DNA from 3 places in the Stenotrophomonas sp. FSL W7-1447 genome. Region 3 is predicted to be linked to each of the others. Evidence: predicted binding sites of a transcription regulator. Region 3 holds the regulator's gene; each other region holds the start of a gene.
What was found. The regulator HrcA, encoded in region 3, represses chaperone genes, less so after heat shock. The targets are predictions, from matches to a motif close to TTNGCACTCNNNNNNNNNGAGTGCNAA.

Region 1: rpoH (RNA polymerase sigma factor RpoH) is a predicted target of HrcA. The motif match lies at 2,249-2,275, and genes of this name have one in related genera.
Region 2: NSQ78_RS19420 (co-chaperone GroES) is a predicted target of HrcA. The motif match lies at 2,143-2,169, and genes of this name have one in related genera.

The regions. Positions count from the first base shown of each region.
Region 1 is NZ_CP150199.1:4,218,865-4,223,022, reverse strand. It holds gene ftsX (permease-like cell division protein FtsX) at 1-448, shown strand, start outside; gene NSQ78_RS19610 (response regulator) at 456-1,298, shown strand; gene ung (uracil-DNA glycosylase) at 1,295-2,008, shown strand; gene rpoH (RNA polymerase sigma factor RpoH) at 2,287-3,162, shown strand; gene purD (phosphoribosylamine--glycine ligase) at 3,297-4,158, opposite strand, start outside.
Region 2 is NZ_CP150199.1:4,182,484-4,186,641, forward strand. It holds gene groL (chaperonin GroEL) at 78-1,727, opposite strand; gene NSQ78_RS19420 (co-chaperone GroES) at 1,809-2,096, opposite strand; gene NSQ78_RS19425 (endonuclease) at 2,409-4,158, shown strand, end outside.
Region 3 is NZ_CP150199.1:1,958,372-1,962,529, forward strand. It holds gene recN (DNA repair protein RecN) at 1-936, opposite strand, end outside; gene hrcA (heat-inducible transcriptional repressor HrcA) at 1,052-2,116, shown strand; gene grpE (nucleotide exchange factor GrpE) at 2,180-2,695, shown strand; gene dnaK (molecular chaperone DnaK) at 2,876-4,158, shown strand, end outside.

The DNA of each region.
Region 1 (4,158 bases), 2.3 Mb from region 3:
CGATGCGCTGTGGCGCCAGCGCCTGGATGCCTGGCTGGCGTTCGGCGCGCGGCTGGTGCAGGTGCTGTCGGTGCTGCTCGGCGTGGGTGCCGCGCTGGTGGTCGGCAACACGGTGCGCCTGGACATCCAGGCCCGTCGCGAGGAGATCGGCGTGCTGCAGCTGCTGGGCGCCAGCGATGGCTTCATCCGTCGTCCCTTCCTGTACCTGGGCGCGTGGTACGGGCTGGGCGCCGGCGCGGTCGCGCTGGGCCTGATCGGGGCGGCCGGTGCCGCGCTGCGCGTGCCGCTGGCCGAACTCTCGCGCAGCTATGGCAGCCCGTTCGTGCTGCACGGCCTGGACCTGCTGCACGGTGGCCTGGTCCTGCTCGGCACGCTGCTGCTGGGCTGGCTGGGCGCCTGGCTGGTCACCGGCCACTTCCTCCGCCAGACCCGCCCGACCGACACCTGAGACCGGCATGCAACCGCAAGCGCTGAAGCACCTTGAAGGGCCCGCGACGCGGGTGATGGTGGTCGATGGTTCGAAGCTGGTCCGCAAGCTGATCGCCGACGTCCTGCAGCGCGACCTGCCGGGCGTGGAGGTGATCGGCTGCGACAGCATCGAAGACGCGCAGCAGGCGCTCGCGCAGGGCCCGGTGGACCTGGTGACGACCTCGCTGACCCTGCGTGATGGCGACGGCCTGGCGCTGGCGCGGATGGTGCGCGAAGCGGCCGGCCAGGCCTACGTGCCGGTGATCGTGGTCTCCGGCGACGCCCAGCAGCACCTGGAGCAGCGCCGTTTCACCGAGTACGTCACCGACTACTTCGACAAAGCGCTCGGCCATGAAGCGCTGGCGACCTTCATCCGGGGCTATGTACAGCCGCAGACCATTCCCGGCGCGACCATCCTCTACATCGAGGACAGCCGCGTGGTGGCCGAGGCGACCAAGCGCATGCTGGAACGCCAGCAGTTGAACGTGCTGCACGTGGTCAGCGCCGAGGAGGCATTCACCCTGCTCACTGCCGAGTCGCTGGGCCGCAGCCGCCACCGCATCGACCTGGTGCTGACCGACGTCACCCTGAAGGGCGAGCTGAGCGGCCGCGACGTGGTGCAGCGCGTGCGGGTGGACTTCGGCTACGGCAAGCGCCGCCTGCCCGTGCTGGTGATGACCGGCGACGGCAACCCCCACAACCAGACCGGGCTGCTGCAGTCCGGTGCCAACGACCTGGTGCTGAAGCCGATCGAAGAGCGGCTGCTGGTCACCAAGGTGCTGTTCCAGCTGCGCCTGGCCCGATTGAATGATGGACCCTTGTTGCGATGATCGATGAAGTAACCGACACCCCGACGATCCAGCTGGAACCGAGCTGGAAGCAGCACGTCGGCGAGTACCTGTTGCAGCCGCAGATGCGCGAGCTGTCGGCCTTCCTGCGCCAGCGCAAGGCCAGCGGCGCGGCGGTGTTCCCGCCCGGGCCGCAGATCTTCGCAGCGTTCGACGCCACGCCGTTCGAGCAGGTGAAGGTGGTGATCCTCGGCCAGGACCCGTACCACGGGCGCGGCCAGGCCCATGGCCTGAGTTTCTCGGTACCGCCCGGCGTGCCGGTGCCGCCATCGCTGCTGAACATCTACAAGGAGATCGAGACCGATCTCGGTATCCCGCGCCCGGACCACGGCTGCCTGATCCCGTGGGCGCAGCGCGGCGTGCTGCTGCTCAATGCCGTGCTGACGGTGGAAGAGGGCAAGGCCGGCGCGCACCAGGGCCGCGGCTGGGAAGGCTTCACCGATCACGTGGTGGATGTGCTCAACCGCGAGCGCGAAGGACTGGTGTTCATGCTCTGGGGTGCCTATGCGCAGCAGAAGGGCAAGGTGATCGACACCCGCCGCCATCGCGTGCTGAAGTCGCCGCATCCGTCGCCGCTGTCGGCCCATCGGGGCTTCCTCGGCTGTCGTCATTTCTCGATGGCCAACGAGTACCTGCAGCGCCACGGCCAGGCCCCGATCGACTGGTCGCTGCCGCCGCGCTCGGCACTCTGAGCGTTGGCGGGCCGCTGGGCCTGAACACCGGGCAACGTCCCCGGGCCTGAATGGGCCTTCAGAACGGCCCGTTCAGCTCCGCTTGACTGGAATCGGCCGCTTTACGGCGGGTAATTGCTTGAATTCCAAGGGATTGTGAATCCCGAAAAGCGTGCTCGCCACTGTCATCAAATCGCGCTACGGTAGGGCTCTGTTTGGGACCAGTGTTGCATCAATAGGATGCTGGAACTTTTTCCTCCTTTAGCAGTCCAAATCCCGGACTGCTAAGATGGGTGCCTATGAGCCAGAACACCTCTACTGCCCTTGTGGCAAACAATCTCCCGATTCCCAGTGCGCTCGGTTCGCTGGACGCCTACATCGGTGCCGTGCACCAGATCCCGGTGCTGTCGGTCGATGACGAACAGGACCTGGCCCGTCGCTTCCGCGATGGCAACGATCTGGACGCCGCCCGCGAGCTGGTGCATTCGCACCTGCGCTTCGTGGTGCACGTGGCCCGCGGCTACAACGGCTACGGCCTCGCCCTTGGCGACCTGATCCAGGAAGGCAACATCGGCCTGATGAAGGCGGTCAAGCGCTTCGACCCGGACATGGGCGTGCGCCTGGTTTCCTTCGCGGTGCACTGGATCCGTGCCGAGATGCACGAGTTCATCCTGAAGAACTGGCGCATCGTGAAGGTCGCCACCACCAAGGCGCAGCGCAAGCTGTTCTTCAACCTGCGCAAGTCGAAGACGCGCCTGGGCTGGATGAACGCAGCGGAAGTGAGCGCGGTGGCCAAGGACCTGAACGTGTCCGAGCGCGAGGTCATGGAAATGGAGTCGCGCCTGTCCGGCCGCGATATCGGTTTCGATGCGCCGACCGACGAGGACAACGAACACGCACCGCCGTCGCCGGCTGCGTTCCTGGTCGCCGATGACGAAGACCCGTCGATGGCCTACGAGCGCGAGGACAGCGAAGACAACCAGATGCAGCTGCTGCGCGAAGGCCTGGCGGAACTGGATGCACGTTCGCGTGACATCATCCGCCGCCGCTGGCTGGATGCCGACAGCAAGGTGACGCTGCAGGAGCTGGCCGACGAGTACGGCGTGTCGGCCGAGCGCATCCGCCAGGTTGAAGCGAACGCGCTGAAGAAGATGAAGGCGCTGTTCACCGCGTAAGGCGGGGAGGCGTTGAAGCAATGAAAAGGCCCGGCATTGCCGGGCCTTTTCTTTTCGGTGGCGTTCTCATCCATGCATGCCGTGGATCTACCAATGTCAGTAGAGCCACGCCCTGCGTGGCTGCGGCGCGGTCGTCACTCTTCGCGTGCGATCGCGCGCCAGCCAATGTCGTTGCGGTGGAACTCGTTGGCCCAGCTCACCTTGGCCACGCCGGCATAGGCATTGGCCTGCGCGTCGCGCACGCTGTCGCCCAGTGCGGCCACGCACAGCACGCGGCCGCCGGCACTGACCACCTGGCCCTGCGCATCCAATGCCGTACCGGCATGGAACACCTTGGCACTGGCCGGCACGTCGTCCAGGCCGGAAATCACCTCACCGGTGATCGGCGCTTCGGGGTACGGCCTGGCCGCCAGCACCACGCCCAGCGACGGGCGCGCATCCCACTGCGCTTCGACCTGGTCCAGCCGGCCATCGATGGCGGCTTCCACCAGTGCGACCAGGTCCGACTGCAGGCGCAGCATCACCGGCTGGGTTTCCGGGTCGCCGAAGCGCACGTTGAATTCGATCACCTTCGGTGCGCCGCTGGCGTCGATCATCAGGCCGGCATAGAGGAAGCCGGTGAAGGGAATCCCGTCGGCGATCATGCCCTGCACGGTGGGATTCACCACCTCGCGCATCACGCGTGCATGCACCTCCGGCGTCACCACCGGGGCTGGCGAGTAGGCGCCCATGCCGCCGGTATTCGGGCCGGTGTCGCCGTCGCCGACGCGCTTGTGGTCCTGCGAGGTGGCCATCGGCAATGCATGCACGCCGTCCACCATCGAAATGAAGCTGGCTTCCTCGCCGTCGAGGAATTCCTCGATGACCACGCGGGCGCCGGCATCGCCGAACGCGTTGCCGGAGAGCATGTCACGCACTGCATCTTCGGCTTCGGTCAGGCTCATCGCGACGATCACGCCCTTGCCAGCGGCCAGGCCATCGGCCTTGACCACGATC
Region 2 (4,158 bases), 2.2 Mb from region 3:
GCAACCGCGCAACGAAAAACCCCGCCTTGCGGCGGGGTTCTTCTTTTGCAACGGGAAGGGATGCCAGGGGCGTGGACTTAGAAGTCCATGCCGCCCATGCCACCCATGCCGCCCATGCCACCGGCGCCACCCATGGCCGGCTCGTCCTTCTTCGGAGCTTCGGCAACCATGGCTTCGGTGGTGATCATCAGGCCGGCGATCGAGGCTGCGTTCTGCAGGGCCGAACGGGTCACCTTGGTCGGGTCCAGGATGCCGAACTGCAGCATGTCGCCGAACTCGCCGGTGGCCGCGTTGTAGCCGAAGCTGCCGGTGCCTTCCTTGACCTTGTTGATGATGACCGACGGCTCGTCGCCGGCGTTGGCCACGATCTCGCGCAGCGGGGCTTCCATCGCGCGCAGGGCGATCTGGATGCCGTGGTTCTGGTCTTCGTTGGCACCCTTCAGGCCGGCCAGCGCGGTGATCGCGCGCACCAGCGCCACGCCGCCGCCCGGGACCACGCCTTCTTCAACGGCTGCACGGGTGGCGTGCAGGGCGTCGTCGACGCGATCCTTCTTTTCCTTCATTTCGATTTCGGTCGAGGCGCCGACCTTGATCACGGCAACGCCGCCGGCCAGCTTGGCCACGCGTTCCTGCAGCTTCTCGCGGTCGTAATCCGAGGAGGTGTCCTGGATCTGGGTCTTGATCTGCGCCACGCGTGCATCAACGTTGGCCTTGTCGCCGACGCCGTCGATGATGGTGGTGTTCTCCTTGGAGACCTGCACCTTCTTGGCGCGGCCCAGGTCCTTGATGGTGGCCTTTTCCAGCGACAGGCCGACTTCTTCGGAGATCACGGTACCGCCGGTCAGCACGGCCATGTCTTCCAGCATCGCCTTGCGACGGTCGCCGAAGCCCGGGGCCTTGACGGCCACGACCTTGACGATGCCGCGGATGGTGTTGACCACCAGGGTCGCCAGCGCTTCGCCTTCGACTTCCTCGGCCACGATCAGCAGCGGCTTGCCGGCCTTGGCGACGCCTTCCAGCACCGGCAGCAGGTCACGGACGTTGGAGATCTTCTTGTCGTGCAGCAGGATGAACGGGTCATCCAGGTCAGCGGTCTGCGACTGCTGGTTGTTGATGAAGTACGGCGACAGGTAGCCGCGGTCGAACTGCATGCCCTTGACCACGTCCAGCTCGTTGTCCAGGCCCGAGCCTTCTTCAACGGTGATCACGCCTTCCTTGCCGACTTCCTTCATCGCGTCAGCGATGATCTGGCCGATCGACTCGTCCGAGTTGGCCGAGATGGTACCGACCTGGGCGATCGCCTTGTCGTCGGCGGTCGGCTTGGAGATGTTCTTCAGCTCGGCGACGGCGGCCGAAACGGCCTTGTCGATACCGCGCTTGAGATCCATCGGGTTCATGCCGGCGGCAACGGCCTTGGCGCCTTCGCGGATCAGGGCCTGGGCCAGCACGGTGGCGGTGGTGGTGCCGTCGCCAGCGTCGTCGTTGGTGCGCGACGCGACTTCCTTCACCATCTGCGCGCCCATGTTCTCGAACTTGTCAGCCAGTTCGATTTCCTTGGCGACGGAGACGCCGTCCTTGGTGATGGTCGGGGCGCCGAAGCTCTTTTCCAGCACGACGTTGCGGCCCTTCGGGCCCAGGGTGGCCTTGACGGCATTGGCGAGAACGTTGACGCCGCGCACCATGCGCGAGCGGGCGTCTTCACCGAAACGAATATCCTTGGCAGCCATTGCATTTACCTCATTGGTAGCGCCGGACGATGCCCGGCGGCTGGGATTTGGGGATCAGGTTGAAACAGGTCGCGCGGAGGCTCAGCCGATGACGGCGAGCACGTCGTCTTCGCGCAGGACCTTGTACTCGACGCCTTCGCTCTTGTACGAGCTGCCGGCGTACTGGCCGTAGATGACCTTGTCGCCGACCTTCAGCGACGGCGCGCGCACGTTGCCGTTGTCCAGCGGCTTGCCCGGGCCGACGGCCACGACCTCACCCTTGGTGGACTTTTCCTTGGCCGAGTCGGGGATGACGATGCCACCGGCGGAGATTTCGTCGGCTTCGATCGGCTTGACCACAACGCGGTCGTGCAGCGGCTTGATGCTCATAGGAGACCTCTTAAGTGATTGATTGGTCTAAAAAAGTCCGGCGATGTTAGCACTCACCCCAGGCGAGTGCCAGAACCGCACGTGAAGAAACCCGACAACGTCGGGAGCAGGGCAGAGATGGAGCCCCGCGCCCTCCTTTCAAGGGTGGCATCAAAAAAATTTTTCCCGCCCGTGTCGCTTGGCGCTGGTCGGGATCCCGCCAATTTCGGTGACAAGCGTCGCACTGTCAGATATCTGACGTTCATTTACGACAAAGTGTCACTGGATCGGCCTTAGGCTCGACCGGGCATTCCCAATCACAAGGAGGAGTCGATGCGATTGCTGTCACCGCTTGCCGCGGCCTGCCTGCTGGCCCTGGCCGCTGCGCCGGCCCAGGCCGAGGTCTTCATCAATGAACTGCACTACGACGACAGCACCGCCGCCGGTGACGTCGGCGAAGCGATCGAGGTCGTGGCCACCGCCGGCGAGGACCTGTCCGGCTACCGCCTGTACCTGTACAACGGGTCCAACGCATCGGCGGCCGTGGTCTACGCCAACACGCCGGTCCCGGCCGGCACCGCCGCCGGCTGCGGCAGCGCGACCATCGCCGTGGTCAACTACCCGACCAACGGCATCCAGAACGGCCCGAACGATGGCATCGCGCTGGTCGATGCCAGCGGTAAGGTGGTCCAGTTCCTCAGCTACGAGGGCACCATCACCGCGTCCGGCGGCCCCGCCGCGGGGATGACCAGCCAGAACATCCCGGTGGCCGAGACCAACAGCACGGCACCGGGCACGTCGCTGCAGCTGACCGGCAGCGGCAGCCAGTACGCCCACTTCACCTGGGCCGAATCGGCCGGCCAGACGTTCGGCAGCTGCAACAACGGACAGACCTTCAGCGGCGGCGGCACCCCGGGCCCCAACACGCCGCCGTCGGTGTCCACCACCACCCCGGCGCAGGGCAGCAGCACCTTCCCGGCCGCCGCCGACCTGGAAGTGGTGTTCAGCGAAACGGTGAACCTGGCCAGCGGCGCCTTCGCCCTGAGCTGCGGTACCTCCGGCAGCGTGCCGCTGACCTTCCCGGCCAGCGGCCGCAGCGTGAAGCTGTCCACCAACACCGCGCTGGTGGCCGGTGAAGCCTGCCGCTTCGACATCCGCGCCGCGCGCATCACCGACCTGCAGGGCGCTCACCCGGCCGCCGACAGCCGCATTGCCTTCACCGTGGCCAGCACCGGCGGCAATCCGGACCCGGGCAACCCTGGCGTGCCGGCCGGCTATTACTCCAAGGTCAACACCAGCAGCCCCAGCCAGCTGCGCTGTTCGCTGCACGCCACCATCAAGGGCCACACCGCCTATCCGTACAGCGGCTCGGGCACCAGCACCTGGACCATCCTGGAAATCGCCGACGAGGATCCGAACAATTCCGGCAGGATCCTGGATGCGTATCGCAACCACAGCTACGCCAAAGTGACCGATCGCGCCGGCAGCGGCAGTGGCCTGAAGTACAACCGCGAGCACACCTGGCCGAACTCGCTGGGCTTTGCCACCACCACCGGTGACAAGGGCCTGCCGTACGCGCCGTATACCGACACCCACATGCTGTACCTGACCGACGCGCAGTGGAACGCCGATCGTGGCAACAAGCCGTTCGGCAAGTGCGACGCCAGCTGCGGCGAGCGCGCCACCGAGGCCAACAACGGCCAGGGTGGCGGCAGCGGTGGCTATCCGGGCAACTCCAACTGGGTGCGCACGCCGGACGGCAACACCGGCACCTTCGAGGTGTGGGGCAAGCGCAAGGGCGACATGGCGCGTGCAGTGATGTACATGGCGATCCGCTACGAGGGCGGCAAGGATGCGGCGACCGGCCAGTCCGAGCCGGACCTGGAGCTGACCGACGACCGCAGCAAGATCGTCAAGACCAGCAGCTCACCGGCCTACATGGGCCTGCTGTCGACCCTGATCGACTGGCACCTGTCCGACCCGCCGGATGATGCCGAGCGTGCGCGCAATGACGTGGTCTACAGCTTCCAGGGCAACCGCAACCCGTTCATCGACCACCCCGAGTGGGCCACCCCGGCCCTGT
Region 3 (4,158 bases):
GCGGGCCAGGTCGTGCAGGCGGCCAAGGCGGCGCTCGTTCTCCTCGAACTGCTCCGGGTCGGCGTCGAGATCGTCATGCACGCGGTCCAGCAGCGACAGGGCCTCGTGCAACTGGATCGAGGCGTTCTCGATCAGGCCGTCCACCTCGCCCAGCCGCGGGTCGTGTTCGATCAGGCGCGACAGCTCGTGGCGCACCTGCTGCAGCAGGTCCAGCGCGGAACTGCCGTCATCGCCGTTGAGCTGGTTGCTGGCGGCCTGGCAGGCGCTCAGCAGGGCGCTGGCATGCGCCTGGCGGCGGTGGCTGGCGCCCAGCGCGGCAATCGATTCCGGTTCCAGGTCCTCGCGGTCGAGTTCGCGCAGCTGGTGCTCGAGGAAGCCGATCCGGTCACTGACGTCGCCCTGTTGTGACAGCGCCAGCGATTCATCGACCAGTGCCTGCCAGGCGGCGGCGGCGCGGCGCACCTGGCGGCGTTCTTCCTCGTTGCCGGCGTAGGCGTCGAGCAGGGCCAGCTGCGACGGGCGTGCCAGCAGGGCCTGCTGTTCATGCTGGCCGTGGATCTCCACCAGCCGCGAGGCCAGGTCGGCCAGCTGTGCCAGGGTCACCGGGCGGCCGTTGATCCAGGCCCGCGAGCCACCGTCTGCGCGGATCACGCGGCGCAGCTGGCATTGGTCCTCGTCGTCCAGCTCGTTGTCGGCCAGCCACTGGCGCGCGGCCTGCAGCTGGTCCAGCACGAACTCGGCCGACAGCTCGGCGCGTGCGGCGCCGTGGCGGACCACGCCGCTGTCGGCGCGCAGGCCGGACAGGAAGCCCAGCGCGTCGACCATCAGCGACTTGCCGGCGCCGGTCTCGCCTGAAACCACGGTCATGCCTGGCCCGAACTCCAGTTCGGTGGCGCGGACGACGGCGAAATCCTTGATCGAAAGATGTCTGAGCATGGGTAAGGGGGTATCAGCAGCCGCGCAACGCTAGCACGCGGGCGCGGGAGGTCCAATGACTTGCCAAGGTGATGCGCCGCCATTATCTAGTGTCCGTGTCTCACAGGTTGATTCCATGCACGGTTCTCCCGACCAGCTTGCCCCGCGTGCGCGCCATCTGCTGCGCACGCTGATCGCGCGTTACATCCAGGACGGTGAGCCGGTCGGCTCGCAGACGCTGGCGCGCGTGGCCGGCCTGGAGGTCAGCCCGGCGACCATCCGCAACATCCTCGGCGACCTGGAGGACCTGGGCCTGCTGGCTTCGCCGCACACGTCGGCCGGGCGCGTCCCGACCGCGCATGGCTACCGGGTGTTCGTCGACAGCCTGCTGCAGATGCAGCCGCCGGGCGAGGGCGAACTGGCCCGCCTGCGCCAGGAACTGGCCGGTGGCGGCAGTACCCAGGCCCTGCTCGGCAGCGCTTCGGAACTGTTGTCGGCGATGAGCCACTTCGTCGGCGTGGTCAGCGCGCCGCGGCGGGAGCAGTTCGCCTTCCGCCAGATCGATTTCGTGCCGCTGGACGGACGACGGGTGCTGGCGATCCTGGTGTTCGCCGACAACGAGGTGCAGAACCGGGTCATCGAGACCCGCCAGGAGTTTGCGCCGGGCCAGCTGGAACAGGTCGCCAACTACCTCAATGCGCATTTCGCCGGCCTGCCGATGGCCGAGATCCGCACCCGCCTGCTGCTGGAGCTGCACGACGCCCGTTCCGAACTGGAGCAGCTGCTGGCGCACAGCATCGAACTGGCCGAGCAGGCCCTGCAGCCGGCGGCTGACGACATGCTGGTGGCCGGGCAGACCCGGCTGATGGGGGTGCAGGACCTGTCCGACCTGGAGCGCCTGCGTGAACTGTTCGAGCTGTTCTCCAGCAAGCGCGAGATCCTGCAGTTGCTGGAACGGACCATCCAGGCCCCGGGCGTGCGCATCTTCATCGGCGAGGAGACCGGGATGATGCCGCTCCAAGGCGTCTCGCTGGTGACCGCCCCGTATACCGCCAACGGGCAGGTGCTGGGCGTGCTGGGGGTGATCGGTCCCAAGCGGATGGCCTACGACCGCGTGATCCCGCTGGTCCAGGCCACGGCCGATGTGCTCGGCGCGGCCTTTTCACCGGCCGGGCGCACGCCGGGAACATCCGACGCTTGAAACGCAGCATCCCGCCCACACTAGGGTGGTTGGAGGCGGAGATTGACCGCCAGGGACCCAGACATGAACCACGAACAGCCAGATATCGAATCCCAGCAGAGTGCCGCCGATGCGGCCGCCACCGCCGGCGTCAACGACGAAGTCGAGCGCCTGCGCGCCGAAATCGAACAGGTCAAGGCCGATGCCCTGCGTGAGCGCGCCGACCTGGAGAACCAGCGCAAGCGCGTTGCCCGTGACATCGAACAGGCCCGCAAGTTCGCCAACGAGAAGCTGCTGGGCGATCTGCTCCCCGTGTTCGACAGCCTGGATGCCGGCCTGAAGGCCGCCGGCGACGACCCGCACCCGCTGCGCGAAGGCCTGGAGCTGACCTACAAGCAGCTGCTCAAGGTCGCTGCCGACAACGGCCTGGTCCTGCTGGACCCGATCGGCCAGCCGTTCAACCCGGAACACCACCAGGCGATCAGCCAGGCCCCGACCCCGGGTGCCGCCCCGGGCAGCGTGGTGACCGTGTTCCAGAAGGGCTACCTGCTCAACGAGCGCCTGCTGCGGCCGGCGCTGGTGGTGGTGGCCGCCGAGTGATCCGCGGGGCCGGGCGGCGGACAGACACCGCCACCCGACCCGACGCTGAACGCGCCGGATGACCGGAAACACAGCGTTCGGAGGATGGCTTGAATGTTCCACGAGCCTCCCCCACATCGTATTCATCCACCGGCCGAACGGCCGGACTGACCCCAACTAGCATCCTCAGGAGTCTCCCCCATGGGCAAGATCATTGGTATCGACCTCGGCACCACCAACTCGTGCGTGGCGATCATGGACGGCGGCAAGGCCCGCGTCATCGAGAATTCGGAAGGCGATCGCACCACCCCGTCGATCGTCGCCTACACCAAGGACGGCGAAGTCCTGGTCGGTGCCTCGGCCAAGCGCCAGGCCGTGACCAACCCGAAGAACACCTTCTACGCGGTGAAGCGCCTGATCGGCCGCAAGTTCACCGACGGCGAGGTGCAGAAGGACATCGCCCACGTCCCGTACAGCATCCTGGCCCATGACAACGGCGATGCCTGGGTGGCCACCAGCGACGGCAAGAAGATGGCGCCGCAGGAAATCTCGGCCAAGGTGCTGGAAAAGATGAAGAAGACCGCCGAGGACTTCCTCGGTGAGAAGGTCACCGAAGCGGTCATCACCGTGCCGGCCTACTTCAACGACAGCCAGCGCCAGGCCACCAAGGACGCCGGCCGCATCGCCGGCCTGGACGTCAAGCGCATCATCAACGAGCCGACCGCGGCCGCGCTGGCCTATGGCCTGGACAAGGGCGACAACAAGGATCGCAAGATCGTGGTGTACGACCTGGGCGGCGGCACCTTCGACGTGTCGGTGATCGAGATCGCCAACGTCGACGGCGAGAAGCAGTTCGAAGTGCTGGCCACCAACGGCGACACCTTCCTGGGTGGCGAAGACTTCGACAACCGCGTCATCGAGTACCTGGTTGAAGAGTTCAACAAGGACCAGGGCATCGACCTGCGCAAGGATCCGCTGGCCCTGCAGCGCCTGAAGGACGCTGCCGAGCGCGCCAAGATCGAGCTGTCCAGCGCCCAGCAGACCGAAGTGAACCTGCCGTACGTCACCGCTGACGCCTCGGGTCCGAAGCACCTGAACATCAAGCTGACCCGCGCCAAGCTGGAAGCACTGGTGGACGACCTGATCAAGAAGTCGATCGAGCCGTGCCGCGTCGCCCTGAACGATGCCGGCCTGCGTTCGAGCGACATCAGCGAGGTGATCCTGGTCGGCGGCCAGACCCGCATGCCGAAGGTGCAGCAGGCGGTGACCGAGTTCTTCGGCAAGGAACCGCGCAAGGACGTCAACCCGGACGAAGCCGTGGCACTGGGTGCGGCGATCCAGGGCGGCGTGCTGGGCGGCGACGTCAAGGACGTGCTGCTGCTGGACGTGACCCCGCTGTCGCTGGGCATCGAGACCATGGGCGGCGTGTTCACCAAGATCATCGAGAAGAACACCACCATCCCGACCAAGGCCTCGCAGGTGTT